One region of the Priestia sp. FW507-14D1A genome, then DNA from elsewhere that is predicted to be linked to it. Evidence: a T-box and tRNA genes for the amino acid it is inferred to sense, from the RefSeq annotation. Region 1 holds a T-box; the other holds one or more tRNA genes.

Region 1 (15,554 bases):
AACCGATGTCCTCATGCAATGGAAGACTGCAGTTCCGTTACGCCTGTTCTTCGCCAGGATTCACAGGGGCATGATGTCGCATGTCTGCTGTATAAAAATAGCTATCCGTCAAAAGGAGTGAAGACAAGCTAATGACTAAAGCGGTGAAAGATGTATTGCTAGAAGTTCAGCATTTAAAAACCTACTATCCTATTCACGGCGGATTTTTCCGAAAGAAAATTGGTGATGTAAAAGCAGTTGACGGTATTTCTTTTGCTATTCGAAAAGGAGAAACGCTCGGTCTAGTAGGAGAATCTGGCTGTGGAAAATCCACGGCAGGAAGAACGATTTTAAGACTGTTGGAACCAACTAGCGGAAAAATTATTTTCGATGGTAAAGATATCACAGAAGCAAAAGGAACTTCTCTCCGTAAAATTAGACAAGATTTTCAAATGGTTTTTCAAGATCCCTATGCTTCCCTCAATCCAATGCAAATGGTTGGAGATGTGATTTCTGAACCAATTCGGAATTTTACAGGAAAATCAACCAATCAATTAAAATCAGAAGTTATGAATCTACTTACAAAAGTAGGGTTACCGGAAGATGCATACTATAAATATCCTCACGAATTTTCCGGTGGACAGCGTCAGCGGATTGGAATTGCACGTGCACTTGCACTTCGTCCAAAACTTATTATTGCTGATGAACCGGTATCGGCACTCGACGTTTCTGTCCAATCACAAGTTTTAAACCTTCTAAAAGAACTTCAACAAGAATTCGACCTAACCTTTTTATTTATTGCCCATGATTTGAGTGTTGTTAAACATATGAGTGACCGTATAGGTGTTATGTACCTAGGCGGTTTAGTGGAAATTGCTGATAAGAAAAGTCTGTACGCAGAGCCATTGCACCCTTATACGCAAGCGCTTGTATCGGCTATACCTGAACCAGATCCGCGAAAGAAAAAACAGCGTATTATTTTACAGGGAGATGTGCCAAGTCCAATTGATCCGCCAAAAGGCTGTGCGTTTCATCCTCGCTGTATACATGCAATGGCGGAGTGCAGCCAAACGAAACCTGCCTTAAAGGAGGTGAGACCTGGCCATCAAGTAGCTTGCCATTTATATAACTCGTAAAAGCTACATACGAACAGATTATTAGTTAAATAGGGGGAACGTCATGATGAAAAAGAAATCGTTTTTATCACTTGTTTCCATTTTGCTTGTGCTATCGCTTTTTCTAGCGGCATGCAGCGGTGGAAGCAGTTCTTCATCTTCTAGTAATAAAGAAGGCGGAGAAACAAAAACTGAAGGTGCAAAAACAGACAAGCCAAAAGATGGCGGGACGATTACGTATGGGATTGACGGAGCGCCTGAAGGGCTTTTTGAGTACGCATTGTATGGTAGTGCATATGATAGCCAAATCTTAGAATTTATCAATGAAGGTCTCTTTACTTATGATAAGAAATTAAAGATTAAATCTGACTTAGCTACTTGGGATGTGAGTGGTGATAAACTAACTTACACGTTTAAATTAAAAAAGGGGATTAAGTGGCATAATGGAGATCCATTAACTGCAGATGATTTTAAATATACGTATGAAACGATTGCCGATAAAGACTATACAGGTCCACGCTATGTAAACGTTGAGCACATTAAAGGCGCTCAAGAATATCACGACGGCAAAGCGGATTCTATTTCCGGAGTTGAAGTAGTAGATCCACAAACATTTAAAGTAACGTTTAAAGAAGTTCGTGTAAATAACTTAGACAATCTGTGGCCATATCCAATGCCGAAAAAGTACTATGAAGGAATTGCTGTAAAAGATCTTGCAGAGTCCAAACAAGTTCGTAAAGAGCCTATTGGTGTTGGACCGTTTAAAGTGAAAAAAGTAGTAGCAAGTGAATATGTCCAAATGGAGCGCAATGATGATTATTGGAAAGGTAAACCCCATCTTGATGGTGTTGTTGTAAAAGTACTGGATCCATCTGTTTCCGCCGGAGCATTGAAAAAAGGCGATGTCGACATTATGGATGTTCGTCCAGCTGATTTAGGGCAAGTTGAAAAAGCGGAAAACTTAGACTTTTTGGAAGGGAAATCAACTAGTTATTCGTATATTGGTCTACGATTTGGACATCGTGATCAAAATGCTGGTAAAAACGTAGATGATTACGAAAAGTTCAAAGATCTAAAACTTCGTCAAGCATTGCTTTATGCAATAGATAGAAAAGCAATGGTAAAAGCATTTATGAACGACAAAGCGGTTGTTTCTAACACAGTTATTCCGTCTGTATTCTGGATTGCTGCTGACCAAAAAGATTTAACAAAGTACAAGTATAGTCCAGAAAAAGCTAAAAAATTATTAGCTGAAGCTGGTTATAAAGATAAGAATAATGACGGTTTTGTAGAAGATCCAAACGGAAAACCATTTACGATCTCATTCGGTCACTATGCTGGTCCAGCCAACTTCGAGGGTCGTGCGAAGGCTATTATGCAAGCATGGAATGATATTGGTATTAAAACAAAATTAGCAACGGGTTCACTTGTTGAATTTAACTTGTACAATGAAATGAAAGATAACGATGATAAGGCGTTAGAAGCGTTCTTTGGTTCTTGGGACACTGGTTCAGATCCAGATCCTACAGGATTATGGAGCTCTGATGCTGAATGGAACTATGGGCGTTGGGTAAATAAGGAATCTGATGAAATGCTTAAAGACGGTTTGAGCGAAAAATCATTTGATGATAAATACCGTAAAGATGTATATGTAAAATGGCAAAAATTCTTTAATGAGCAGTTGCCAGCACTTCCTTTATGGGAAAATATCAATATTTATGCTGTGAATAAGCGTGTGAAAAACGTAACTCTAGATCCATCAACGGTAGTTGTAGATCCGGAGAAATGGTCTGTAACGGAATAAGTATTTTACATGTAAAGGAGAGTCAACGATGCTGCAATACTCACTAAGACGTATTTTAGGGATGATTCCAATGTTGATTCTGATCTCCTTTGTTGTGTTTTCCCTGGCAAAAATGATGCCAGGGGACCCTTTTGGGGGAGAAATCAACCCTAGTAATACAGATCCAAAATACATTGAGGAAATGCGTGATAAGCTAGGATATAACGATCCTATCTACGTTCAATATTGGAACTGGGTAAAAGGAGTGGCACAAGGAGATTTAGGAAAGTCAACAACTCATAAGTTACCGACATTAGATATTATTTTAGAGCGTATGCCTAATACTATCTTTTTAGCTTTGACTTCGCTTTTGATTACGTATGTGTTTGCATTTATTTTAGGTATGTATGCAGGAAGAAAACCGTATACCTTAGCAGATAACTTTATTGCAGGATATAATTACTTTGCATTAGCGGTTCCATCGTTTATCGCAGGGATCGTAGGCATTTATTTATTTTCCTTTCAGTTAGGTTGGTTTCCATTTAGCGGTTCTGTTGAAGTAGGATTGAAAGAGGGATCATGGGAATTTATTCAAAGTAGAATTCATCACGTTATATTACCCGCGCTGATTCTTGGCTTGATGTCGACCGCTCAGTATACCCAGTTTTTGCGCAATGATATTATTGAAAACAGTCGCAAAGATTTTGTGCGCACTGCTAGAGCAAAAGGGACAAAAGAATCTAAAATTTATAATGTTCATATCTTACGCAACTCAATGATTCCGCTTATTACGTTTTTAGGGTTTGATCTTGTAACAATCATTAGCGGTTCTATCATTACAGAGACGATCTTTACGTATCCAGGAATCGGAAAATTGTTCGTTGACTCTGTAGCAACTCGTGACTACTCAGTTATGATGTCGCTTACAATGTTGTTTTCAATTTTAACACTGGTTGGGAATCTGGTTGCTGATTTGTTATACGGCGTAGCAGATCCGCGTATTCGTTTGGATTAGGAGGAGAAAGTATGGAAATTGTAACGAAAAAAGATGTACAGCCAGAAGTGAATATGAAAGCTCCTAAAAACCTTTCTCCATGGGCGATTGCGCGAAAGAAGTTTGTTAAAAATAAACTGGCCATGATAAGTTTAGCTTTTATGATTGTGATTACGCTTCTTGCCATTTTTGCACCGCTGCTTACAAAAGCAGATATTACACGTATCGACTATATGGCGATGAATGCAGCGCCTTCTAGTGAGCATTGGTTTGGAACGGATACAAATGGGCGAGACGTATTTGCACGTACATTGTATGGAGGAAGAACTTCGTTACTGATTGGAGTTGCTTGTACAACGCTCGTTATTTTAATCGGAACTTTTATTGGTTCGATTGCGGGTTATTACGGGGGCAAGGTGGATCAATTCTTAATGCGTTTTACAGACTTTGTATTAAACTTTCCGCTAATTGTTTTCGTTGTAGTGTTAAATACAATCCTAATTGGAAAGATCTCAGGCGTTTGGACGCTCATCCTAGTTGTTAGTTTCCTAAGCTGGGGAAGTACGGCCCGGCTGGTTCGAAGCAAAGTCTTGGCTGAAAAAGAAAATGAATATGTGCTTTCAGCTGTTTCCATTGGGTGCAGCCCGTTTAAAATCATCTTTAAACATTTGCTGCCAAATGTGTTTTCAACGATTGTGGTTCAAGCCAGTTTGCAGATGGCGATCCTTATTGTGTTTGAGTCAGCGATTAGCTTTATCGGTTTTGGCGTGCCGGCTGATACGCCAAGCTGGGGGAATATGCTGACAGAAGCAAGGGAATCAGATGTGCTGCAGAATAAGCCTTGGATGTGGGTTCCGCCAGGTTTAGCTATTACATTTACAATCCTAGCTATCAACTTCATTGGTGAAGGATTAAAAGATGCTTTGAATCCCAAATCTCTTCGTTAAAAATCTATCACAAAAGTGTGATAGATTTTTTTAGGTTTGTCAGACCTCCTGACAAACCTATTACTATAGAAGAAACTCGGATTTTTTTCTGCTTATAGGGGTCGATATAGCTCATGAAGCCTTTAGCAATCATTAGCACTGGCGTTATATCTGTGCTTTGAAATAAGTGCATTTGAACAATAGCCAAAAACGAAGGTATTTTACAATTAATTTTTAGAAAAATAACATCATTTGGAATAAAAATTCCTTTCTCTGCCTATACTGATGGATAACAAACAGATAGTAAGTGAGGGGTAAATTATGCTATATCTTCATGATGTATGGGTTAATTGGTTTGAAGGCGAAGAAAACGGTTATAATGTGTGTCATTTCCATGAGTGGAGAAAAGACGATTGTGTAGAACTGCTCGATCAAGCACCGTTATTAAAAGTAAATCCGATTTTATTTCATTACATTGAAAATGATCTTTCCGAGCTACCTCAACAACTACTACAAGATGTCTATCAGAAAGCATACATTCGGAAAAATCATGAACGCACGCAGGTTGAATATTGTTTTATCGTTACAGATGGAACGAATATTTTAGCAATTGATACGATGGGATATCATATTCCAATTCGAAAAAGCCGCTTAATTCCAAGACAGGAACAGTTAGTCTATGAGATGATTGCGGATCAAGAAGAGCTAGAATATAAGTTCAGTGAAGACGAGCTGAATAAAAAAGAGCATCATATTCTTTCACCGTCTCCTGAAACGATGAGAGGACTAACACGTAAAGAACGTCAGCTAAAACAGCTGTTATTTATGGCACTTGATCAGCTACATACAACAAAAAATACAGCTCAAATCCGCTACTGGTACACGGAGTGGAATCCAACGAAGTACGAAGACATTCAAGAGATGCCGTTTCAAGACGTGTGGAGTCAGCTATACGATGAAACGAAGTCAGGGTGGTCACCGAAGCATAAATTATTATGCGAGCGCTTAGTAAAAGGACAACCTTTCTTTGAAAAACTTTGGGAAATTGAACAAGAGCCAAAAGTTAATTAAAAAAAACGACTGCATAGCAGTCGTTTTTTTTAACGTTTACGGCCAATTCCCATTGCGTTTCGCATTTTGCGAAGCATTTTATTAGCCGTTGCATTTGCTTTATCGGCACCTTGATCTAAAATATCATCTAGCTCGCTAGAATCAACTAATTCATAATATCTTTTTTGAATTGGAGCAAGTGCTTCAGCTACCACTTTGGCTGTGTCAGCTTTAAAGTCACCATAACCTTTGCCTTCGTACATCGCTTCAATGTCTTCGATCGATTTATTGGCTAGGATTGAATAAATACTTAATAAGTTTGAAATACCTGGCTTATTTTCTTTATCGTAGCGAACAATACCTTCTGAATCCGTTACGGCACTTTTGATTTTCTTTTCAATTGTTTTAGCGTCATCCAAAAGCGTAATGAAAGCTTTTTGGTTTGGATCGGACTTGCTCATTTTTTTCGTAGGATCTTGAAGAGACATGACGCGTGCGCCCACTTTTGGAATACGTACTTCAGGAATAGTGAAAATATCATTGTATTTTTTGTTAAAGCGCTCAGCTAGGTCACGCGTTAATTCTAAATGCTGCTTTTGATCTTCACCAACTGGAACCAAATCGGTGTTGTATAAAAGAATATCAGCGGCCATTAATGGAGGATAAGTTAGTAATCCTGCTGATACTGCTTCTTTTCCAGCAGATTTATCTTTAAACTGAGTCATGCGTTCAAGTTCACCGATATACGCTACGCACTGTAACATCCATCCCGCTTCTGTGTGGGCAGGCACTTCCGATTGAATAAATAAAGTCGATTTCGCTGGATCAATTCCTACCGCTACATACAGAGCAGCAAGGCTGCGAATGTTTTTACGAAGTGCTAAACGATCTTGAGGCGTTGTAATTGCATGCTGATCTACAATACAAAAATGACAGTTATAGTCATGTTGAAGTTCAACAAATTGCTTCATCGCTCCAATGTAGTTACCTAAAGTGATTGTACCGCTTGGTTGAATACCTGAAAAAATTGTTTTCATCAAATCTTCCTTTCATCTGCACATATATGATGCTAATTTACGGATACAACATAAAAAGGCCCATCCACTCCTAGCATAAGCTAGGGGCGAATGGACCGCGTTGCCACCCTAATTAGCACACATAATTGTGAACTATCTTTATTCATGTAACGTTGAGGTCAACGTTCAAGCTTTGCACTTGAAAGCTCCAAAGTCCATTCTGCAGGTTTCAATGTTTGTTCTCACCAGCCACAAACTCTCTAAAAATGAAAATTCTGCATACTACTCTTTTTCACAGCTTTAATTATATAGTTATTCGTTATTATAACGCGAAAAAGCAGGAATTTAAACATCTTATCGCTAAAAAGTTTTATAAGACAATTTACTGGAATTTTTCAGCGGCAAAAAAAGACAAGAACCTTTTAATTAAAGCATTTCTTGATGAAAAATTGGTGGAGGATTTGGTAAAAATCTTTTATTTAGTATTTCTAATAACTTTGTAATACTCTTGTAATACCTATACTACAAAAAAGATTTTAGAAGTCTGACAAGTAGGCACAATCCTTATAAGATAAGGTTTTTTCCCTCATGACAAAAAAATACCATTAAATAATAGTATTGCAATAAATTTTTAAAATATTTATAATAGGCGTAACAAACATATTTTTTACAAAGGTATTACAATTTCTTAATTTTTCAGAAAACACAAAATAGACAATGTTTTGTTTCAATTAGCGAATTTTGTAATGAATGAGTCTTCTACATATTAAGCGCATACATTGGATTTACAGCATGTAAACAATTGATGACAGTTTCATAGAGTAGAAGAATAATTTTGCAGTGAGGTCTTTAATGCTCTACTATGTGAAAAAATAACTGATTATTTTGTATTGAAAGAGGATTAAGAAATTAGTGCATATCAAAAAAATATGGTTGCCACACAAACAAAATTTAATAGGGGGTAACACGCAATGAAGAAAAGGTTGTCGATTCTTTTCAGTTTGCTGCTTGTAATGAGCTTGTTTTTAGCTGCATGTGGATTTAACAAAGAATCTGGTGGCAGTGAAAATGCTAGCAGTGATGGCGGCGACAAGAAAAAAGAGCAAGAGCTTCGCGTAAACATTAAAACTGAGCCTTTTTCACTAAACCCAGGCTTAGCTAATGATTCAACGTCATCAAACGTATTATTACAAACATTTGAAGGTTTAACTCGTATCGGTAAAGATGGAAAACCTGAAAATGCAATGGCGAAAGATGTGAAGGTCAGCGATGATCAAACGAAATATACGTTTACGATTCGCGACGATGCAAAATGGTCAAATGGTGACCCTGTCACAGCAAAAGATTTCGAATATGCATGGAAATGGGCGTTAGATCCTAAAAACGAATCTCAATATGCATATCAATTATACTATGTTAAAAATGCACAAGCTGCTAATGAAGGAAAAGGTTCATTAGATGATGTTGCGGTTAAAGCAACAGATGATAAAACGCTTGAAGTAACATTAGAAAATCCAACGCCATATTTCTTAGAATTAACAGCTTTCTATACGTACTTCCCAGTGAATACGAAAATTGCTGAATCAAATGAAAAATGGTACACAAATGCAGGCGAAAACTATACGTCAAACGGTCCTTTCAAGCTTAAAACTTGGAAACATAATGACAAAATCGAGTTAGTTCCTAATGAAAACTATTGGGATAAAGATGCTGTAAAACTTAAAAAAGTTGAAATGTACATGATCAATGATAACAACACTGAACTTTCAATGTTCAAAAACGGTGAAGTAGACTGGGCGGGTATGCCTACTGGTCAATTACCAGCTGATGCACTTCCTGAATTAAAGAAAGACGGTTCATTAAACATTCAAGAGATTGCAGGTACTTACTGGTACAAGTTTAATACAGAACAAAAACCTTTAGATAACGTGAACATTCGTAAAGCATTAGCTTATGCAATTGATCGTAAAGGTATTACAGAACAAATTACAAAAGACGGTTCAGTTCCAGCGATGGCGGCTGTACCACCAACAATGTTTGAAGACAACAAAAAAGGTTACTTCAAAGACAATGATGTGAAAAAAGCAAAAGAATATTTAGAAAAAGGCTTGAAAGAAATGGGCCTTAAAGACGCTTCAGAACTACCAGCAATTAAGGTTTCATACAACACGGATGAAAAACATGCAAAAATTGCACAAGCTGTTCAAGATATGTGGAAGAAAAACCTTGGTATTAAAGTACAGTTAGACAACTCTGAGTGGGCTGTTTACATTGAAAAATTACACCAAGGAGATTATCAAGTTGGACGTATGGGCTGGTTAGGAGATTTTAACGATCCAATCAACTTCTTAGAATTGTTCCGTGATAAAAAAGGCGGAAACAATGATACAAACTGGGAAAACCCAGAATATAAAAAGTTATTAATTGACTCTCAAAAAGAAACAGATCCTAAAAAACGTCTGGAAATGTTGAAAAAAGCAGAAGGTATCTTCATGGATGAAATGCCAGTGGCACCAATCTACTTCTATACAAACGCTTGGGTACAAGATAAGCAGCTGAAAGATGTTGTGATGTCTGGACTTGGAGACATTCAGATTAAATGGGCTCATTTTGAGTAAGTAACATCAATTATGACAAAGGGTATATGGGGCCTGGTGCTCCATATACTTTTCTTTCTTGTGCGCGAATTTTGTAAAAATATGGAGGTGTGTCAGGGTGTTCAAATATATAGGAAAACGACTTATTTATATGTTTCTATCATTATGGCTGATCGTAACAGCGACCTTTTTCTTAATGCGTGCTGTTCCAGGAGGTCCATTCACATCAGAAAAGCAGCTTCCCCCTGAAATTCAAAAAAATCTAAATCAGTATTACGGTCTAGACCAGCCTTGGTACCATCAGTACTTTGATTATTTAACATCAATTTTAAAGTGGGATTTTGGTCCATCTTTCAAATATAAAGGCCAAACGGTAAATGATTTGATTAACGGCGGATTCCCTGTTTCATTCATGCTAGGGATGGAAGCTATTTTAATAGCGATTGCTATTGGTGTAGTACTTGGTGTTATTGCTGCTTTAAAACATAATAAGTGGCAAGATTACACGGCGATGGTTATTGCAGTTCTAGGAATCTCAGTTCCGAGTTTTATCATGGCAGCGGTATTACAATACGTTTTAGCTATGAAACTACAAATTTTTCCGGTTGCACGCTGGGAATCTTGGGCACACACGGTGTTACCAGCTCTTGCGCTTGCTTCAACCCCTATGGCGTTTATCGCACGATTAACTCGTTCGAGTATGCTTGAAGTATTAAGCAATGATTATATTCGTACAGCGAAAGCAAAAGGTTTAAGCAGAGGCGTTATTACAGTTAAACACGCCATGAGAAATGCGATGCTTCCAGTTGTATCCTATATGGGACCTTTAGTAGCAGGGATTTTAACGGGTAGCTTTGTTATTGAAAAGATATTTGGTATCCCGGGATTAGGTTCACACTTTGTACTCAGTATCTCAAACCGAGATTATACAACGATTATGGGCGTAACGGTATTCTACAGTATTTTACTACTTTTTTGTATCTTGCTTGTAGATATTGCATACGGCTTCATTGACCCTCGAATTAAACTTACAGGTGCTAAGAAAGGAGAGTAACTATGCAGCAACTTCCGAAAATTCCTAAAGAAATGTTTGAAACAGCAGGGATTGACCGCGCTCAGGCAGAAAAGATTGAAAAACCGAGTCTTTCATTCTGGCAAGATGTTTTTATTCGTTTTCGCAAAAATAAGCTTGCTATGTTTGGTGTAGTACTAATGGTTCTCCTTGTTTTTATGGCTATATTTGGTCCATTGATGGTGAAATATGATTATGCAACCAATGATTTACTGAATGCTAATCAGGCTCCATCTTCTGAGCACTGGTTCGGTACAGATGAATTAGGGCGTGATGTTTTTGCTCGTACGTGGGAAGGCGCTCGTATTTCATTATTTATCGGATTAGCAGCAGCTTTAATTGATTTATTCATCGGCGTAGTTTGGGGAAGCATCTCTGGATACCGCGGCGGCCGTACGGATGAAACAATGATGCGTGTTGCGGATATCTTATATGGTGTTCCTTACCTTTTACTGGTTATTATTTTAATGGTTATGCTTGGCCAAGGGTTAGGCACGATGATTTTGGCGATGACTATTACCGGCTGGATTAACATGGCCCGTATTGTACGTGGACAAGTATTGCAGTTGAAAAATCAAGAGTACGTAATGGCTTCACAAACATTAGGAGCAACAACAAAACGTATTTTATTTAAACATCTTATTCCTAACGCAACAGGTCCAATTTTAGTAACAATGACACTAACGATTCCTTCAGCAATCTTTACAGAAGCATTTTTAAGCTACTTGGGACTAGGCGTTCCGGCACCGCTTGCAAGCTGGGGAACAATGGCTTCAGAAGGCTTACCTGCTTTGGAATACTATCCTTGGCGCTTATTTTTCCCAGGTTTGTTTATCTGTTTAACAATCTTAGCGTTCAACGTAATTGGTGATGGATTACGAGATGCGTTAGATCCAAAACTACGTAAGTAAGGAAGTGGACTCATATGTCACGTTTATTAGAAGTAAAAAATTTAGCTGTATCATTTAAAACATATGGCGGAGAAGTTCAAGCTGTTCGCGGCGTTAACTTCCACTTAAATAAAGGTGAAACTTTAGCAATTGTTGGTGAGTCAGGATCTGGTAAAAGTGTAACTTCACAAACGATCATGCGCCTTATTCCGATGCCTCCTGGCCGAATCAAAAGCGGTGAAATGCTGTTTGACGGTATTGATTTAGCTAAGAAAACGGATAAAGAAATGGAAGCTATTCGCGGTAAAGATATCGGTATGATCTTCCAAGATCCGATGACTTCCTTGAATCCAACGATGAAAGTTGGGGCTCAAATTGGTGAAGTCGTAATCAAGCATTCCAAAGTATCTAAAGCAGAAGCAAAAAAACGGGCAGTCGAGTTATTAACGCTTGTAGGAATTCCTTTTCCAGAACAGCGTGTGAATCAATATCCGCATGAATTTAGCGGCGGGATGAGACAGCGTGTTGTTATTGCAATGGCTCTTGCTTCTAATCCGAAACTCTTGATCGCTGATGAACCAACAACGGCGCTTGATGTAACAATTCAAGCTCAAATTTTAGAGTTGATGAAAGACATTCAGAAAAAAACGGATACATCTATTATCTTTATTACCCATGATCTTGGTGTAGTAGCAAATGTAGCAGATCGAGTAGCCGTTATGTACGCTGGTCAAATTGTTGAAACCGGCACAGTGGACGAAGTGTTTTACGATCCAAAACATCCGTATACGTGGGGACTGCTAGCTTCTATGCCAAGCTTAGATAACGAGGCAGAAGAAGAGCTTGCTGCTATTCCTGGAACGCCGCCAGATTTAACGAATCCTCCAAAGGGAGATGCATTTGCAGCGCGAAATCCATACGCAATGAAAATTGACTTTGAGCAAGAACCTCCAATGTTCAAAATATCTGATACGCACTATGCGAAAACATGGCTGTTGCATCCCGATGCACCAAAAGTAGAGCCGCCTGCTTCAGTTCAGCGCCGCATGCGTAAAGTTGATAATGTATACAGCACACCTGTACTCGTAGCGAAGGATGGTGAATAATATGACAGATAAATTATTAGAGATTAAAGGCTTAAAGCAACATTTTTTCACAAGTAAAGGAACAATTAAAGCAGTTGATGGTCTGACGTTTGACATCTTCCGCGGAGAAACATTAGGGCTTGTAGGTGAATCTGGTTGCGGAAAGTCAACGACAGGCAGAACGATTATTCGTTTATACGACGCTACTAGCGGTGAGGTGCTATTTAATGGCGAAAATGTACATGGTCGCAAATCCCGCTCAGAGCTTAAAAAATTCAATCGTAAAATGCAAATGATTTTCCAAGATCCATATGCGTCGCTTAACCCTCGTATGACCGTAGCAGATATCATAGCAGAAGGCATTGACATTCACGGTTTAGCTAAGACTAAAAAAGAGCGTATGGCAAAGGTTCACGAGCTTCTTGAAACAGTCGGGCTTAACAAAGAACATGCCAATCGCTATCCACATGAGTTTAGTGGCGGTCAGCGTCAGCGTATCGGTATCGCAAGAGCACTGGCAGTAGAACCAGATTTTATCATCGCAGATGAACCAATCTCAGCTTTGGACGTATCTATACAAGCTCAAGTTGTTAACTTAATGAAAAAGTTACAGCGTGAACGTGGACTAACATATTTATTTATCGCCCATGATTTGTCAATGGTAAAATACATCAGTGACCGCATCGGCGTTATGTACAGAGGTAAGATTGTAGAGCTTGCACCAAGTGATGAACTTTATCGAAACCCTGTTCATCCATATACAAAAGCGTTGCTTTCAGCTATTCCGCTTCCCGATCCTGACAGTGAAAAAACACGTCAGCGCAAAATTTATGATCCAAGTATCCATGACTATAACGGTGAAGAACCGGAGCTTAGAGAAGTATCTCCAGGTCACTACGTGTCTTGTTCTCAAGCAGAGTTTGCCACATATACAACATAACAAAAACGATCTCACAACGAGGTCGTTTTTTATTTAGTTATCAAAGAACACTAAGCTTCAAGTTGCAAAAAACATGTAAGAACAAGTAACATTAGCGCTTTACAGGTATTATACAGTAAAGGATTGAGAAATACTATTAAAAATTTTCAGAATTTTATATTTAAGACAAAATATCTACGTATAAACCTTATAACTAAAGGAATATAAGTGGTTAATAATGTTATGTGTTGAATAATAATTCAAAAAATATAAAAAGAAGGTAGACATGCGTCTACCTTCTTTTTATAAATCTGCTAAGATATCGCCGTCTTTACGATTCTTATCAATTTTTAGCACTTGATCTGCTGGCTGATAGGACGCACCGTATATTTCTTTGTCTTTGTACGTATGAATTAACTCGTACGTTTTTTTCATTTTATTTAAAATGCTTTCCTCTGTTTCAGAGGTAGGAGACCAATATAGAATTTCCATTTGGTTAATTTCATTTGTAGCTAATGACCGACGATTATAGCCAATTGTTTGAGCATGCTTAAAGTCTGCACGTTTATAAAAGTGCAGTCGTTTTGCTGAGTCTGAATCTTTATAGTCTACAGGCTCTACTTCTAAGATAATTGGTTTGTTGTGCTGTTTTAACTCATCAATTAATTTACCGCCAAGCCCTTGACCTCGAGCGTCTTTTGAAACAAAGAGGTAATCGATAAAGATAAATTGGTTTGTTTCCACGTACATTAATACGTGATGAGGTCCTTCATTTTTATGATAAATATCGCTGCGTTCTTGTAAAAGCGTTTCGATATGCTTCTTTGATTTCATTTCTTCAATGGGAAAATATTGACTTAATTTTTCATACCAATTCATAGCACCCTCCTACTGATCTTTTCACGATGATGTTCATAATAGTGTTTAAACAGTTATCTTATCTTTACCCTTTTTAGGGAAAAGTAAGCATCTATAATTGAAAATATAGAAGAATAATCGATTGATTATTCTTAATAATTAGATAATTATAGTAGAATAAGAACATATAATGTAAAAAATGGTTTTTTATTATATTTCTATCGTAAGTTTATTTGTGAAAATCACAAAAAACTATCGCATTTTTTGTGATTTTTGATAAAATGAACAAAGTGAAGTTTTTTTAATATTGTATTTTATAGATGTGATAGCGATAAAAGTGCAGGTGTGAAACTTGTAATATTAGATTTTTAATACATACACCGTCTGAAATTATTTAGCTGAAAAATAAGTTAATACTATACACGTAGCCGCTATCGCTATTAAATGAAATGGATATGTTAGGAGAGAGAATTATGCAAGGGAACACGCAAGAAAAAGAATTAAGCCGTGGACTTGAGGAAAGACATATTAGCTTAATGTCTTTAGGTGCAGCTATCGGAGTTGGATTGTTTTTAGGTTCTGCATCCGCTATTCGGTTAGCGGGTCCTGGTATTCTTATCATGTATGGAATCAGTGGTCTTGTTATGTTTTTTATTATGAGAGCGCTAGGTGAAATGGCAGTGCAAAATCCAGTAGCCGGTTCTTTTAGTAAGTATGCTAACGATTATTTAGGGCCACTTGCTGGTTATTTAACAGGCTGGAACTACTGGTTTATGTGGATTATTACATGTATGGCTGAAATTACAGCTGTTGGAGTATATATGGAGTTTTGGTTCCCGGGTGTACCTCAGTGGATATGGGCACTTGCAGCACTCATTATCATGACAGGGGTTAACTTTTTAGCTGTAAAAGCATATGGCGAACTAGAGTTTTGGTTTTCTCTTATTAAAGTGGTAACGATTATCCTTATGATTGTGCTGGGACTAGGCATGATTATCTTTGGAATTGGAAATGGCGGCATTGCAACAGGAATCAGTAATTTATGGAGTCACGGGGGCTTTTTCCCGAATGGTATGAAAGGTGTTCTTTTATCACTTCAAATGGTTATGTTTGCTTACCTTGGTATTGAAATGATTGGGGTAACAGCAGGAGAAGTGAAAAATCCGGAAAAGACATTAACAAAAGCAATTGATAATGTACTGTGGAGAATTTTGATTTTTTACATCGGAGCTTTGTTTGTTATTATGTCTATTTATCCTTGGCCAGAGAT
Region 2 (15,554 bases), on a different contig from region 1:
CGGCTGAACATCTGCATGATGTGAGCCTGCTCTTCGCTGCACGTAAAAGTAAAAACCGGTTTCTACATCGATCACTTTAAACTTTTTCCCCTTCGGCAGTAAGCTTTCTACACGTTTCCACTTTAATACTTTTCCTGTGTCACTTACCGGAAAGTACGTAAGGTTTTCTTCTGCTTTCATCTTTTGGGGATGCACAAAAAAACTAATAAGCATAAAGACTAAAATCATTAATTTTGTCATTGTCTACCCTCATTACCCTGTAGTTTCTCTATGTAATATGCGAAAGTACACATACAATTATAAATAGAAATTTTTACACGCTCGCCTCATGGAAAATAATACAAAAAAGAGCTTGTGAATCCTATACATTAAACGGTTCATTTTATTCATACTAACAGGTGAAAGCGAGGTATATGATATGAATTTCACTTGGATGGTTGGACTTTTAATGCTCATTCAACCTCTTTCTACACAAGACCACCTATCTATTACTCATGACGGTAAACCAATTGAACGGATTGAACGGGACAAAGTGGCCGTACCTCTTCTTCCTGTCCCTATGGTTGATCATGATCGATACAATCTTCTTCTAAAAGAATTGGATAAAAAAACATATAGAGAGCCCATAAATGCCCGCATTGATAAAAGCGGACAAATTGTTCCTGAGCAAGCGGGTGTCAAACTATATCATAAAGATTTTGCGGAGAAATTTTATACTTATTTTTTTAACGGCGGTACGTCAACATTAGAAATCCCGACGCTTCCTGTTCCGCCTCGCGTAGATAAAGAACTGCTTGCAACGATTCGAATTAAGCAAATCGGTCATTATCATACGGTATTTAACCCTCACAATAAAAATCGTTCTCACAATATTTCTCTTGCGGCTGAATCACTAGACAGCAGCGTCATATTTCCTGGGGAAGTTTTCTCTTTTAATCAAACCGTCGGAAAAAGAACGGCAGCAAAAGGGTATATGCGTGCGCCAATCATTGTAAAAGGAGAGTATTCTGAAGGAGTTGGAGGAGGAATTTGCCAAGTTTCTTCTACTTTATTTAACGCCGTCGATAACGCTGGCGTAACGATTACACAGCGTTACTCACACAGTCGCAGTGTTTCCTACGTACCTCCTGGACGAGACGCTACCGTCAGCTGGTATGGACCTGACTTTCATTTTAAAAATACGTATAGTGATCCTTTGTTGATTCGAGCGCAGGTACAAGGGGGAGTCATAAGTGTGGCCGTGTATTCTACTGATGCGATTGAATATAAGCCTCGCCGAGTCCCTTGGGCTTCTGATGACCGATTGTTGAAAGAGAAAAAAATTGAATCACATGTTGATACTGAGCCTACCGATTAATCATCTTTTCCAGCATTTTATTTTTCCAGCATTTTATAATGAACACAAAAAAAGCCTAAAGGGTATCCTTTAGGCTATTCAGTGATATAATTAGCAGCCGTAGCCGCCACCGTAACCACCGCTATAACAACTACATCCGATAATTACTAATAGAATAAATAATACAACTAATAAAGCGAAACCAGAACCGAATCCACATCCAGCATTAGACATACAAGCACTCCCTTTCAACGTGATTTTCTGTTGCTAAAACAAAGAAGGTTCAAACATGGGGTGTTTCTCATGGATAGCTTATTGTATGTCTGCCTAGACGTTTTGGTTTGCTTTTCTGCTCATTTTTTAAAAATTGGGCTTGTTTTCGTCTTTACAACTCGGAAAACGTAATTCCGCAAAAGTAAAGCTCATTTCCACTCTTCCTTTAAAATTGCATAATAATATTCATCCCACCATCCTTTTTCAGTTGGAATACATTTTTTAAAATACCCTTCTCTTCTCATCCCGATCTTCTCCATAACACGATAAGAAGACGTATTCTCAGGTTGACAAGTAGCAATAATCCGATGCAGGTTCATTGTATTAAAGGCGTAGTCCACGATTGCTTTTGCCGCTTCTGACGCATATCCTTTCTGATGATAGAGAGAATTAAATACCCAGCCAATTTCATAAGTATGGTCCCCAAAATAGTTAAAAAAGACGAGATGACCAATTAAAATTTTTTCGTTTTTTAAGACAACTGGAAAATTTTTAACATTTTCTTTCATATTTTCATTTACAAATTTCTTCGCATCATCCTTACTAAAAACACCTTCTGGTATGTACTTCATGACATTAGCATCAGATGTATATGCGTAGACATCTTGCCAATCTTCATATTTAAATTTGCGTATTAGTAATCTGTCAGTCTCAATGTTCATGTAGTTCTCCCCTATCTCAAAGCTATCTTTCTATACGCTTGTTTCGATAGTGAAGATATAAAAACCTCTTTGCACCACAAGTTACTATTGCTTTTGCTGACGCTTCTTTAAAACAAGATAAAGTGACTCTGCGAAAAAGAAAAATAAAAGAGAAAAAAGGACAAATAATTCGGCCACTTCCATTACACGAAACGGGCTTAACGCATTGTATAGCGCCTGCAGTATGTTCGTTCCTTGAAAAAGATCAATTCCTACAGAAAGAGCGATCACAGATCCAAATAGCAGTAAGCTAACTCCAATAATTTTCATATGTCTACTCCTCACCTAATCATTACTTACCTCATAGGTTCGTCATTTTTATTTACCATCATGCAAAAGATATTTTGTTAAAAATTACATAATTATACGGTTTTTGGTCAAATTAATAAAAACTATAGTAAGGGTGCTTTCATTTATGCCTTCATTCTTTAAAAACCAAAAGTCTAAAAATAAGCTTCCCCCTCAGGCAGATCAAACAAGCAGCGAACAAACAGCTTCTTCTCTTAAGAATCTGCTGTCTGAGAACCTTACCCTCATTAAAGAGAAAACTGGAAACAGCTCAGATATTGTGATTCGTCATTTTAAACTAGGTGTCAATAACAGCTTGGCTGCTGCTATCGTCTATATAGAAGGGATTGTAGATAATCAGGCTATTCAAGATTACTTACTGCAGTCTCTTATGAAAGATAATCAAAAAAATGACCTAAACGATCAAAATGCATTAGAGTTAATCTCCGAAGACATCGTCACAATCGGCAACGTATCGTTTGCAGACAACTGGGATGATTTACTGTCTTCTTTGATGTCAGGAGACAGCCTTCTTATTGTCGATGGCATAAACCGCGTACTCAGCGTGAGTACACAAGGCGGTGAAAAGCGTGCCATTGCAGAATCTACTACAGAAATGGTAGTTCGGGGACCAAAAGGTGCCTTTACTGAGTCTATCGGCACAAACTTAGCCATGGTGCGCCGAATTATTAAAACACCTGACTTATGGCTAGAGTCGATGAAGATTGGCCGAGTAACTAAAACGGATGTCACTGTTATGTATATTCATGGCATCGCAAACGATAAAGTTGTAAAAGAAATTCGAAAGCGATTAAAAAACATTGATATTGATAGTATTTTGGAATCAGGTTATGTTGAGCAGCTAATTGAAGATCAAACGGTCACTCCTTTTCCAACTATTTACAATACAGAAAGACCCGACGTGGTGGCAGGTAACCTTTTGGAAGGAAGAATTGCTATTTTTGTGGACGGAACTCCTTTTGTCCTTATTGCTCCCGCGTTGTTCATTCAATTTTTCCAATCGGCTGAAGATTACTACGCACGCTTTGATATTGCGACGTCCATTCGTCTTTTGCGGGTGTTTATGTTTATGATTTCACTTATCGCTCCTGCTACGTATGTGGCGGTTACGACATTTCATCAAGAGATGGTACCCACAACGCTTATTGTAGCTCTTGCTGCACAGCGAGAATCCGTTCCATTTCCCGCGTTTGTGGAAGCTTTTTTTATGGAAGTCACCTTTGAAATTTTGCGTGAAGCGGGGATTCGTTTACCAAAAGCTATCGGCTCTGCCGTATCGATCGTCGGAGCTCTTGTTATTGGGCAAGCAGCGGTTCAAGCGGGGATTGTCTCACCAGCTATGGTTATTATTGTATCGATTACAGCCATTGCTAGCTTTGCAACGCCGTCTTTCGATATGGCTATTTCAGCGCGTTTAATTCGTTTTTTATTTATATTAGGAGCGGCTACATTCGGTTTCTATGGTATTATTCTTATTCTTTTAGTGGGAGTTGGACATCTGTGCAGCTTACGTTCATTTGGTGTTCCTTATATGACGCCATTAGCACCGTTTATTCCTGCAAGCAATGAAGATACTTTGATACGGTTGCCATGGTGGACGATGAGAAGAAGACCTAAATTAATTAGTGATAACAAAGTTCGTCAAAGCAAACATCAAAAGCCTGAGCCTCCTTCTTCAAGAGGTATGATTAACCAGGAAATGGAAGAAGATGATCGAAATGAAACGTAAAAGTTTATTTTTACTGGTAATGACCATAATGATGGTATTGCTTACTAGCTGCTGGAGTAAAAAAGAGTTAACGGATCTTGCATTTGTATCGGCAATGGGCATTGATAAAACGAAAGATGGGCGGTATGAGCTTACCTTTCAAATTATTAACCCGGGAAATGTAGCTGGCTTACAAGGGGGCGGCGGTACCCAAAGTCCGCCTGTTACGATCTATGCTGCTTCCGGTGATAATTTAGTTGAAGCAAGCAGACGCGCTTCAGCTAGAATTTCCCGAAGACTTTATTATGCCCATACCAACTTAGTCGTGATCGGAGAAAAATTAGCGCGTGAAGAAGGAATTAACATTCTCATTGATTCTATTGATCGCGATCCTGAGTTTCGAATTACGACTTCCTTAGTAATCGCCAACCAGTCAAGTGCTGCTGATTTGGTAAAAGCACTAACGCCTGTCGATAAAATTCCAGCAAACAAAATTATGAAAACGCTGGAGTTCACTCAAAGAAAATGGGGAGAAAATCTAAAGGTTTCCTTTCAAGAAGTGATGAGATCTCTCGAATCTCCTGGAGGAGAAGCACTAGTCTCGGGTTTTCGTTTAGTTGGAAATCCTCAACAAGCAGAAAAATTAGATAACCTCCAGCAAAGCGCACCAGAAGCTACCCTTCGTGCTTCTGGCATTGCTGTTTTTAAAAATGGAAAGTTAATCGACTGGCTGTACAATAGTCCAGCCAGAGGCAGCGTTTGGATTCTTGATAAAATACAAGGAACCGACATTAATGTAGACTGGAAAGGAAAAAAAGAAGCGCTTGCCTATCAAACAGTTCGTCAAAAAACGGATGTATCTGTAAAAATGGTAAAAGGAAAACCTTATGCGTCCGTTCACACTCGCGTAGAAGGCGATCTTGGAGAAGTGGAGGTCCCTGTTGATACACGTCAACCTGCTGCAATCAAAAAAATGGAAAAAGCTGCAGGTAAAGAAATAAAAAAAGAATTACAAACAGCTATTAAACAAGCTCAGACAGACAAAGTTGACATCTTTGGATTTGGAGAAGCACTAGCACGCACGCGGCCTAATCAGTGGGAAAAACTCAAATCAGAATGGGATGACGTTTATTTTCCAAAATTAGATGTAGACGTTAAAGTAGAAGCTTACATTCGCCGAACAGGTCTGCGCAATAAATCGTTTCTCTCTAGCGTAAAAGAAAAACAACAATGAGGTAAGGAGGTTCTGGCTATATGGAAAAAGCAAAAATTAGCGCCACTCAGTTATTTATTCTCATGGTTTTATTCGAGCTGGGAAGTGCTTTATTAGTTCCTCTTGCAATGAGAGCAAAGCAAGATGCATGGCTAGCTATTTTAATTGGAATGCTGTGCAGTTTTTTCTTCTTTTTAGTTTATCACAAGCTCTATTCCTACTATCCGGACCTCCTGCCCACAGAATATATGCAGAAAATTTTAGGTAAGGCACTGGGAACGCTTCTTGCATTCGTATATATCGTTTATTTTTTATACGATGCATCACGAGTTCTAAGAGATTTCGGAGAGATGCTTCTTACTTTTGCTTATCCCGATACGCCTTTATTTATTGCCAATGCCTTATTAATGCTGGTCATTATCTATATTACCCGAAAAGGAATTGAAGCGATAGCCCGGTCAGGAGAGCTTCTGTTTATTTTTATGTACTTTCTGGCTGTGGCAGGCTTCATCTTAATTATTAGCTCAGGACTAATTGATTTTAAGAACTTACAGCCGGTATTAAAAGAAGGAGTACTGCCCGTTGCAAAAGTTGCTTTAACCGAAACGCTGTATTTTCCTTTCACGGAAGCTATTGTATTTACCATGCTTCTTCCTTATTTGAGCAATCCCAAAAAAGCGAGTGTCACCATGATATGCGCAACGGGATTAAGCGGAATTAACCTAATTATTACGATGATCATTAACATTAGCGTGCTTGGAGTTGATTTGACGACAAGATCACAGTTCCCTCTTCTGAGTACTGTCCAAACGATCCAAGTAGCTGATTTTTTAGAGCGTCTAGATGTATTTTTTATGTTCGCTATGGTTATTGGGATTTATTTTAAAGTTAGCATCTTGTTTTATGCTTCTATAATAAGTACAGCTACTTTATTTAAAATTAAATCGCCTTCCCGTCTAGCATATCCTTTAGGCATCATTGTGTTATTTCTGTCGATTACAATCGCTAGTAATTTTCAAGAACACCTTTATGAAGGGCTGCACGTAGCGAGATTTCTTTTACATATGCCGCTATTTTCTATCATACCTATACTGCTTTTGATTATCGCCTTTTTGAAAAATAGGAAGAAGCAGCACAGATAGTATATATCTCTAATAAATAGAAAAATGGCATTAAAATTATCGAGGTGATGTTCGTGTATATATGGTTTTATGATCATTTTGTTAATACAATCTTATTTCCGCTTACTTGTATCATGCTAGTGTGCCTATCACTAGGGCTGTATGCATACGTTAAGCTAAAAAAAATGAAAAGTGAAGAATAGATAGCTACTCCCTCATTTAAAACAAGAAAGATACAACAAGATAGAAAGCAACTGTTATTCCCGCTGCAATTAAAGCTGGCTTTAATTTATATTTGGCATATTCAATAACAGATAAATCTAATATTTTGGCGATGGTATTCGTATCGTCGCTTAAAGGTGAAGAAAATGCTCCAAAGGAACCGCTCGCAAACACCGCACCGATAATTAATGGCAAAGAAAGATCTGCAGAACTTGCAAGCGATACGCCAAGCGGCATTAAAATCCCCCATGTCCCCCAAGCAGACCCGATAAAGTAAGAAATAGCAGCTCCAAACACAAACATAAAAGGAGTGACAAACATTTGAGGAATCCACTTAGAATGTGCCGTCACAAAATTTGAAAAACCTAAGTCTTCTGTAACAGCGGATAATCCCCATACTACCGATAACAGCAGAATAACGGACATTAAGTCATTGCCTCCTGTGATAAAACCATTAAGCAAATTCTGTAATGTAAAGCGCTGAAACAAGAAAAAAATGAGGGTAATTAACGTAGTGATAATTAAAGCTACTACCATCGCTTCTAGCACGTCTGCTTTAATAAATGCTTCAAAAAAGCTGTGGCTCTTATGATGCCCGCTCCACCATGTTAAAAGTAAAGTAAGTGAAATCACAACAAGTAAAGGTACTAACAGATTCCAAGGCTTAGAAGGCAAATCCTTCGACACGCAAGGATGACAATCATGCCAATCTTTTTCGTCTTCTTCCTCCAGCTTCATAGGAGCCGTAGATGTTGAATGATGAAAAAAACTGAAATAAATCCCTACTAGAATAATCACAATCGAAAAGAAGTTATAAGGAATGCTTTGAATGAACAAAGAATAAGCGTCTTGTTTTATGCCTTGATGATCAATTGCCATTTGAATGATTGAGACCATATACCCTACAAATGCCGTTGCCACAGGAATTAAGACGATAACAGGAGTAGCAGTTGTTTCAATAACAAACCCTAGCTCTGCTGTCGTCATTTTCACTTTTTTCAGCAGCGCTCTCATGATGGGTGCGATCGTCACAAAACGAAATGTGGGAGCACTGAATGTTCCAATGGTTGAAACATAGGTTAAAATAAGGGCTTTTTTTCTTGTATCAATTCTTTCTGCAGCTGTTTCCACAAACCCCTTAACTCCTCCAGCCATCTTAATCATTCCGATAAGCCCTGAAAACGCGTATAAAAAGACGACGATTTCTATATTACTTTTATTTCTAAGAGCTTGTACAACATAGTGAAGTAGCTTTTCAACACCTCCGATAATCGAATGATCAATTAAATAAGCACCTACTAATAAGCCTAAAAACAACCCTGGCAGCACTTGTTTCGTGAAAATAGCTATGGGAATAACAATTAAAAACGGTATAATCGAAAACCAACTAGATTCCATAGGACTCTCCCCTATCTTAAAAACCATATTAGATGTCTTCACGTATCGTTCATTAGCTTTTAATGTAACCCCAATATTATGTGTATATTCACGAAAGCAACACGTATAAGCAGTACTGCTTTAATAAAATATTTCTGATTACAAACAGCATAATAAAACTCTTTATTTCTACAACAAAAAAGCAGTTTGCACATGCAAACTGCTTTTGAAAAGAAGCGGAAGACGAGGTTCGAACTCGCGACCCCCACCTTGGCAAGGTGGTGTTCTACCACTGAACTACTTCCGCGCGTATATGAAAGTAAAGATGCGGGTGAAGGGACTTGAACCCCCACGTCATAAGACACTAGATCCTAAGTCTAGCGCGTCTGCCAATTCCGCCACACCCGCGTGTGAATTAAAAGATAACTCCAAAATGGCAGGGGCAGTAGGAATTGAACCCACACTGACGGTTTTGGAGACCGTAGTTCTACCTTTAAACTATGCCCCTAGAAATGACCTCTTCAAAAGAATCTCGTTTATTAACGACGCTACATCATAATAAAACATATATGGAATTTCGTCAATAGATCTTTTGATGAATCATAACTAGTACTAGCGGTTTTCAAAAAACTGTGAGGCATATCACAGCTTTTTACACATTCCCTTCACCAGCTGCAGTCCTCTTTAATCTCCGCTATTTGTTTTTAGAGACTCTGCTGTAACAAAGTACTATACAAAATGTCTCCAAAATCGTGTAAAGACCGAAAGAATATGTAGGAGTGCAGATTTTACAGGAGGCACGTTTTTTTGAGAATCCGTATTAACATCCACAGGTTCTCCCTCATCTCCCACAAGCATACTGTGAGAAATTTTAGCTTCAATAGCTCCTGTTAACTGGGCTGCAAATTCTTCACTATCTATCATAACCATGGATTCAGTATTTAAAAATGCAGAGCGCGAATCTAAGTTAAAAGAACCAACTGCACTTAAACGCTGATCGTAAACAACAGATTTCCCGTGAATTGAATAAGGCTTTTGATATTCATAAAGCTTCGAACCAGCTTTTAGAACGCGATTCTTTACTCCCAAGTATGCAGAAAAAGCCATAGCATTTGGAGTGGATGTAATAGAATTAGTTAAAATAATTCTTTGCACTTTTGGTTTTACTCGCTTATCTATATACTGTTCCATCTCTTTTGTTGGTACGATATAAGGGCTTTGAACAACAATGGATTTTTCAGCTTGCTGGGAAAGCTTAATAAACGTTTTCCATATAAAAGGGCTTTTATTTATTCGTTGAATAGGATTTGTAATAAAAGAAATCTTTCTTGTAGGGATCGTTGCTTCTCTCCATACAATATAAGGATGGACAAAAGGTTCGTTTGCTTTTTTGGCCTCTTCGTATTGATCTATCAACAATTTCTTTCCTGAAAGACCGCGAAATTGTTTAGTTTTCTTGAGCTTTGGAAAAGCTTTTCGTGTATACGGATGATTCCATAATTTCTCTACATACTTCTCCATTGAGAGAATGACACTATGACTTTCTTGCTTTGTGTTATAAATCAGCACATCACGGTCATAGACAAAATTTTTATTTGGTTGACTGGCCAAGTATTTATCTCCAATGTTTCGTCCTCCAATAATACCTAATTGGCCATCGACTACTATTATTTTATCGTGAAGACGATTATGCCATGTCCAAGGTTTAAAAATAGTGAAGGGCTCATAGTACTTTAATTCTATATTATTGTGGAAAGCTAGAGCATAAAGAACATTTTTCCTCTTGCCTTTTAGCCCATGAGAGATCCCGTCTAACAGCACGCGAATACGTATACCTCGATCCGCAGCTTCGAATAAAGCGCCCATAAGTAAATCCGAAGAACGACCTTTACCGATGGAAAAGTACGCAATATCAATTGTATGCCTCGCTTCTTGAATCATCTGCATTCGAACAAGCCCTGAAAAATAGCCGTTTTCCAAAAGCATAACTCGGTCTGTAGATTCTTTCTTCCCGTAAAAATTCTCAGTATTCATTACTTTTAAGTCTTTTCCCTTGTGTAAAGGGACATAAAACAGTACCACTGCAGTTACGAATACATATATGAAGTACAATACGACAATCATTATTAGTATGTTTATTAGCATATTTCCTGTCACAATCCCTTTCCATTCTTATTGTTCTGTTTTTATTAGGATTCTTACTTTTTTAACTTCTATACCTTTTAAAATAAGAATGGAATGATGGATTATTTGTTACACCACTGTTGATTTCCGTGCCAGTCTTCGCCTTTCCCTCCAAACAACAGCTAGAAGCAATTATATACACGAAACCTACGTTTACACTACCAATAAAAAAAGCAGAAGTTCATTACCTTCTGCTTTTACAATTTATACTCTCTATTGTGAAACTGCCTAAGTAAAACAGCGGCTCTTTTACTGATTAAGGTCGTTCTCCATATCTTCTATATCTTGCTGAAACTCTGTTAAACGCTGACGCTGTGTTTCAGAAGCATTTTCAAGCGCATTCTCAATTTGCTGAGAGGCTTCATTCACTTCACCTATCGCTTGCTTCGCTTCATGTCCGTACGATGCATCATTTTTAGCTTCATTTGCCTGTTCATATGCATCTACTGCTTCTTTATGCCCCTGCTGTGCTGCTTGAAACGATTGTTGTTTATCTTTATTGTATGGGAATTTTTTCATCATAGTGCTCCTTTCCATTTGTTCACTCTTTAGTGTGGCATTTTTCTACTTATTCATACGACGCTTCAATAGGTTAAAGCTAAGTGAATATTCCTCATAACAAATCCCTCAATCATTTAAGAGCCCTAGAAAATATCTTCTATCTCCTGAAATGCTTTCTATATTTTACAAAAATGTATAATCACTTTCTTTAGCGGACATCATACGAATAGCTTATCTGAACGAAAAAATGTATTGGGGTTGACTGCATGCACTTGTTTCTTTCCTTTTTGATCATTTGTGCAGGGATTATATGGATGGAAATAAAAAGATTACCTCAACACTCTCATAAAAAGGAACGGAACATTTTTATTGTGTTCATGACAATCAGCATCATAATCGCTCTTGCAAAAATCTTTCGGCTGCCTCTACCCAACCCTTCTGATTGGGTAGAAGTAATGTTTCAACCTTTAAGTCACTTATTATTCCGTTGGATCACTTAATTAGTGTATATGGCAAAAGGATGTGCTCATTTTGCTTAATGAAATCAATATTTCAGCTGCGCAGTTTCGCAAATTAGTAACTTTGTATAGCATCGGAAGCACAATTATTGTTGTACCTGCCGCTATTACAGCTGATGCTCATCAAGATGCCTGGATTGCCGCACTCTTTGGTGTAGCATTAGGAATTGGCTTAGTTTTGCTTTTTACCTCACTAGGAAAAATGTTTCCAACGCTTACGCTGATGGAAATGAACGAAAAAATTTTAGGCAAACTATTTGGAAAGATCGTTTCTGCTGTTTTTGTGTTATCCAATTTATTTATCAGCAGTCAAGTTCTTTACTATGTAGGAAATTTTCTCACTACACAAATTCTTCCCTACACGCCGCTTACAGCCATCCACATTGCATTTATGGGTGTGGTCATCGTAGGAGTACGCCTAGGAATAGAAGTTATTGCACGAAGTGCCGAGATTTTATTTCCTTGGTTTGTCGGATTATTCGGACTTCTTATTTTGTCTATGATCCCTCAAATTAAAATAGAGCATATTCAGCCGGTGTTCGAAATCCATCCAAAAGCTTTTATTCGTGCTGTTTTAACGTTTTTAAGCATGAGTTCTTTGACTTATACCATTCTGCTTATGATTTTTCCTTCTCATACACCAGACACAAAAAAGGCAACTCAATCCTTTTATATAGGTAATATAGCCGGTGGACTAGTGATGGTTACGTTAATCTTACTCGGAATTCTAGTACTTGGTCCTTATTACTCCCAAATCACCATGTTTCCAAGCTATGAATTAGGAAGAAGAATTGATGTAGGAAACTTTCTTCAAGGAATTGAAGTAGTCATTGCTATTTTGTGGTTTATTACTCTCTTTTTTAAACTTTGCATTTACTTTTACGCTACTCTTTTGGGGTTTGCCAATGTATTTCATATAAAGGACTACAAACTATTTTCTTTTCCAGTCGCACTCATCATGATTACCCTTTCCCTTATTGTGTATCCAAGCGTTTCTTATCAAAAGGATTGGGATACAAAAACGTGGATTCCCTACAGCTTACTTGTAGGCATCTTATATCCACTTTTCCTTTTAATTGCAGGGTTTATTCAAAACAAAAAGCGGCGTTCTAGCAATGGATAGCAACTCACAAACCTTTAGTAAAGAATGCACCTTCAGTATAAGTAATTATTTTTCAGGAAAATATAACACTAATTATTCATGTATAGGAGCTAGTGTATGCTAGGGGTATTGGGGTTACTTATTGTTTGCACGCTCGTCATTTAGTTTGAAGTACCTAAACTACGGCAAAAAAAGGCGAAGAAAGAACTTTGGCTATTCTATACAGTTCTTGCAATCGGAATGGTCGTAAGCATCTGTAAAGCACTTGGTTTAAATGTTCCAAATCCTTCTGATTTATCAGCTGCTATCTTCAAGCCAATCAGCATATTTTTACTTCATTTATTATCTTAAGACGTTAAGACGAGGAAGTGAATACAGTGAAACCTGTAGTTAAAATTTCAACGATTCAATTTCGCATGCTCGTTATGCTTTATACAATTGGAAGCACAATTGTTATTGCTCCAGCAGCTATGACTGTAGATTCTAAACAAACCGCTTGGATTCCAGCTATCCTTGGAGTAGTATGCGGATTTGTATTAGTGAAAGTATATATAGCTCTCGGACTGTTATTTAAAGATAAAAATCTGATAGAAATCAATGAAGCAGTGTTTGGAAAATATCTAGGAAAAGGTGTATCTTGTTTATTTGTCACGTCTACTGTCATAACATGCAGCCGCATTGTATACTACGTGGGGAGTTTTTTAAATACACATATTATGATGGAAACTCCGCTGATTGCTATTCACATTATTTTTATGCTTGTGGTTGTGTTCGGAGCAAGACTCGGACTAGAAACCATCGCACGCTGCTGTGAAATATTTTTCCCTTGGTTTATTGGCCTTCTCGGAATTTTCATCTTCTCACTGACTCCTCAAATGAAAGTCGAAAACCTTATGCCTTTATTAGATATTCACTTAAAGCCGCTTACTCATTCGGTTTTCACCTTTCTTAGCATCACTTATTTTACTTTTGCTCCTTTAATGATGGTATTTCCTATTCATTTAAGAAAACCTGAAAAAGGTGCTAAAGCTTTAATGAGCGGAAGTCTGTTAGGTGGATTTATTATGGTAGCGATCATTCTCTTTTGTATAATGGTGATTGGCTCTTATCATTCTTCAACTACTATGTTTCCTGTATACGAAATGGCTAAGCGAATTGAGCTGGGAAATTTTCTGCAAGGAATTGAAGTAATTATTGCTATTATATGGTTTCTTACTCTTTTCTTTAAAGTTTCTCTTTATTTTCATGCTTCTATCGCTGGGCTTTGCCACATTTTTAACGTCAACGAAACTCGATTTCTAACGCTACCGATCGGGTTAATCGTTACAACTTTTTCTATTATCGTTTATCCAACCATTATCTATCAAAAAACATGGTTAGCCGAAACGTGGATTCCCTATAGTTTTTTCGTAGGGGCTTTTTATCCTTTTATTCTTCTTGTTATAGGCTGGATCCGCTTTAGACCTGCTAAAATAAAAAAGATAATAAAATCTACATAAAAAAAAGCAGGTAGTCACCTGCTTTTTTATGCTTGAAGCGCTTGAAGTCCTGCTTGGTTTAAGAAATGCCAAGGCTTATTAAAGTGCGGTTGAAAGAAAAAGTCCATAAAGCCAAGCTCATCGATCGTCATCTCCTGCTGTACACAGACAGACAATGTATTGATTGCTTGAGTAGCATCAATTTTAGAAATAACCTGTGCGCCTACAATTCGTCTTGTTTCTTCTTCATATACTACTTTCAACGTAATATTTTCGTACGTTGGCATGAATTCAGGTCGGTTATTCTCTGATATTGTGATACTTTTCACATTCATATCAAAAAGAGAAGCTGCTGTTTCAGTTATGCCGGTAGATGCAACATTGTAATCATAAATATGCAAGCCTGATGTTCCTTGTGTTCCCATGTACTTAATCGTTGGCTTAACAAGGTTTTGAGCTACTAATGTTCCCATTCTAACTGCATTGGTAGCAAGCGGAATATAGGCATGTTTCTTAATTGGATTGTAATAAATGGCACAGCTATCTCCGGCTGCAAATACATCTTTTTTGCTTGTTTGCATATATTCATCAACTACAATTGCGCCGTTTGGAAGCATGTCTACTTGTCCTTTTACTAAGTCTGTATTTGGACGGAAGCCAACACACAGAATAACAAGATCCGCTTCGTATTCGCCTTCAGTTGTCACTACTTTTTCAACAGATCCCTCCCTGCCTACAAATTTAGTAACCGCTTGGTTTAATGCTAACTTAACTCCTCGATTTTCAAACTCAGTTTCCATTAGATTCGTAAATTCTGGATCAAGATATTTATTTAAAATGCGATCAGCACTATCAATAAACGTCACTTCTTTTCCATACACTTCGAATGCTTCTACTAATTCCGCACCAATATAGCCCGCACCAATTACGGCGATTTTCTTCGCTTGCTTCGCTTTTTCAATAATGTGATTAGCATGCTGATAGTTTTTACAAAGCACAACATTATTTAAGTCGATGCCTTCAAGGTTTGGAATAATCGGCCATGATCCAGTTGTCATCACTAGTTTATCAAATGTATCTTCAAATTCTTCGTTAGTTTCTAAATTTCGTACAGCTATTTTTTTACCCTCTGTATCAATATTCGTAACTTCATGTTTCATTTTCATATTTACACCCATCTCTTGCAATTCAGACGGTGAAGAGTAAAATAAGCCATTTGCATCTTTTACGACCCCGCCTACATAGAGCGCAATTCCACAAGACAAAAATGAAACATTATCATTTCGCTCATAAACTGTAATTTTAGCTTCTGGATAAAGTTCTGCCATATTTTTTACTGCTGCCGTTCCTGCATGTGTACACCCTACTACTGCAATTTTCATAGATGATATCCCCCTTAGGATTATAGAAAATATGATATTGTGAAGTTTTTCACATATATTGTGAAATGTTTCACATATCTTTTACAATTCTTATTATACAAACATGTTTGTCCTTTTTCAAGAGATATG

Evidence for each region. A T-box is a leader RNA that pairs with one kind of tRNA and senses whether it is charged. The one in region 1 lies ahead of trpS (tryptophan--tRNA ligase), so its partner is inferred to be a tRNA-Trp.
Region 2: it encodes a tRNA-Trp, which carries the amino acid that the T-box ahead of trpS (tryptophan--tRNA ligase) is inferred to sense. The anticodon was not compared.

Annotation. Positions count from the first base shown of each region.
Region 1 is NZ_JBYSWQ010000002.1:938,822-954,375, reverse strand. Features, by position in the region: gene AC3WJG_RS13205 (ABC transporter ATP-binding protein) at 1-132, shown strand, start outside; gene AC3WJG_RS13200 (ABC transporter ATP-binding protein) at 132-1,115, shown strand; gene opp4A (oligopeptide ABC transporter substrate-binding protein) at 1,159-2,898, shown strand; gene opp4B (oligopeptide ABC transporter permease) at 2,927-3,892, shown strand; gene opp4C (oligopeptide ABC transporter permease) at 3,904-4,818, shown strand; gene AC3WJG_RS13180 (YjbA family protein) at 5,119-5,868, shown strand; gene trpS (tryptophan--tRNA ligase) at 5,898-6,887, opposite strand; T-box leader at 6,964-7,168, opposite strand; gene AC3WJG_RS13170 (peptide ABC transporter substrate-binding protein) at 7,835-9,481, shown strand; gene AC3WJG_RS13165 (ABC transporter permease) at 9,579-10,514, shown strand; gene AC3WJG_RS13160 (ABC transporter permease) at 10,517-11,443, shown strand; gene AC3WJG_RS13155 (ABC transporter ATP-binding protein) at 11,458-12,528, shown strand; gene AC3WJG_RS13150 (ABC transporter ATP-binding protein) at 12,530-13,447, shown strand; gene AC3WJG_RS13145 (GNAT family N-acetyltransferase) at 13,730-14,305, opposite strand; gene AC3WJG_RS13140 (amino acid permease) at 14,758-15,554, shown strand, end outside.
Region 2 is NZ_JBYSWQ010000005.1:237,061-252,614, reverse strand. Features, by position in the region: gene AC3WJG_RS18880 (hypothetical protein) at 1-240, opposite strand, end outside; gene AC3WJG_RS18875 (VanW family protein) at 419-1,357, shown strand; gene AC3WJG_RS18870 (YjcZ family sporulation protein) at 1,448-1,570, opposite strand; gene AC3WJG_RS18865 (GNAT family N-acetyltransferase) at 1,759-2,271, opposite strand; gene AC3WJG_RS18860 (YczF family membrane protein) at 2,356-2,580, opposite strand; gene AC3WJG_RS18855 (spore germination protein) at 2,726-4,348, shown strand; gene AC3WJG_RS18850 (Ger(x)C family spore germination protein) at 4,338-5,561, shown strand; gene AC3WJG_RS18845 (GerAB/ArcD/ProY family transporter) at 5,582-6,682, shown strand; gene AC3WJG_RS18840 (Na+/H+ antiporter NhaC family protein) at 6,881-8,281, opposite strand; tRNA gene AC3WJG_RS18835 (tRNA-Gly) at 8,496-8,567, opposite strand; tRNA gene AC3WJG_RS18830 (tRNA-Leu) at 8,587-8,668, opposite strand; tRNA gene AC3WJG_RS18825 (tRNA-Trp) at 8,695-8,768, opposite strand; gene AC3WJG_RS18820 (phospholipase D-like domain-containing protein) at 8,990-10,384, opposite strand; gene AC3WJG_RS18815 (hypothetical protein) at 10,694-10,963, opposite strand; gene AC3WJG_RS18810 (GerAB/ArcD/ProY family transporter) at 11,468-12,586, shown strand; gene AC3WJG_RS18805 (GerAB/ArcD/ProY family transporter) at 12,943-14,064, shown strand; gene AC3WJG_RS18800 (FAD-dependent oxidoreductase) at 14,091-15,425, opposite strand.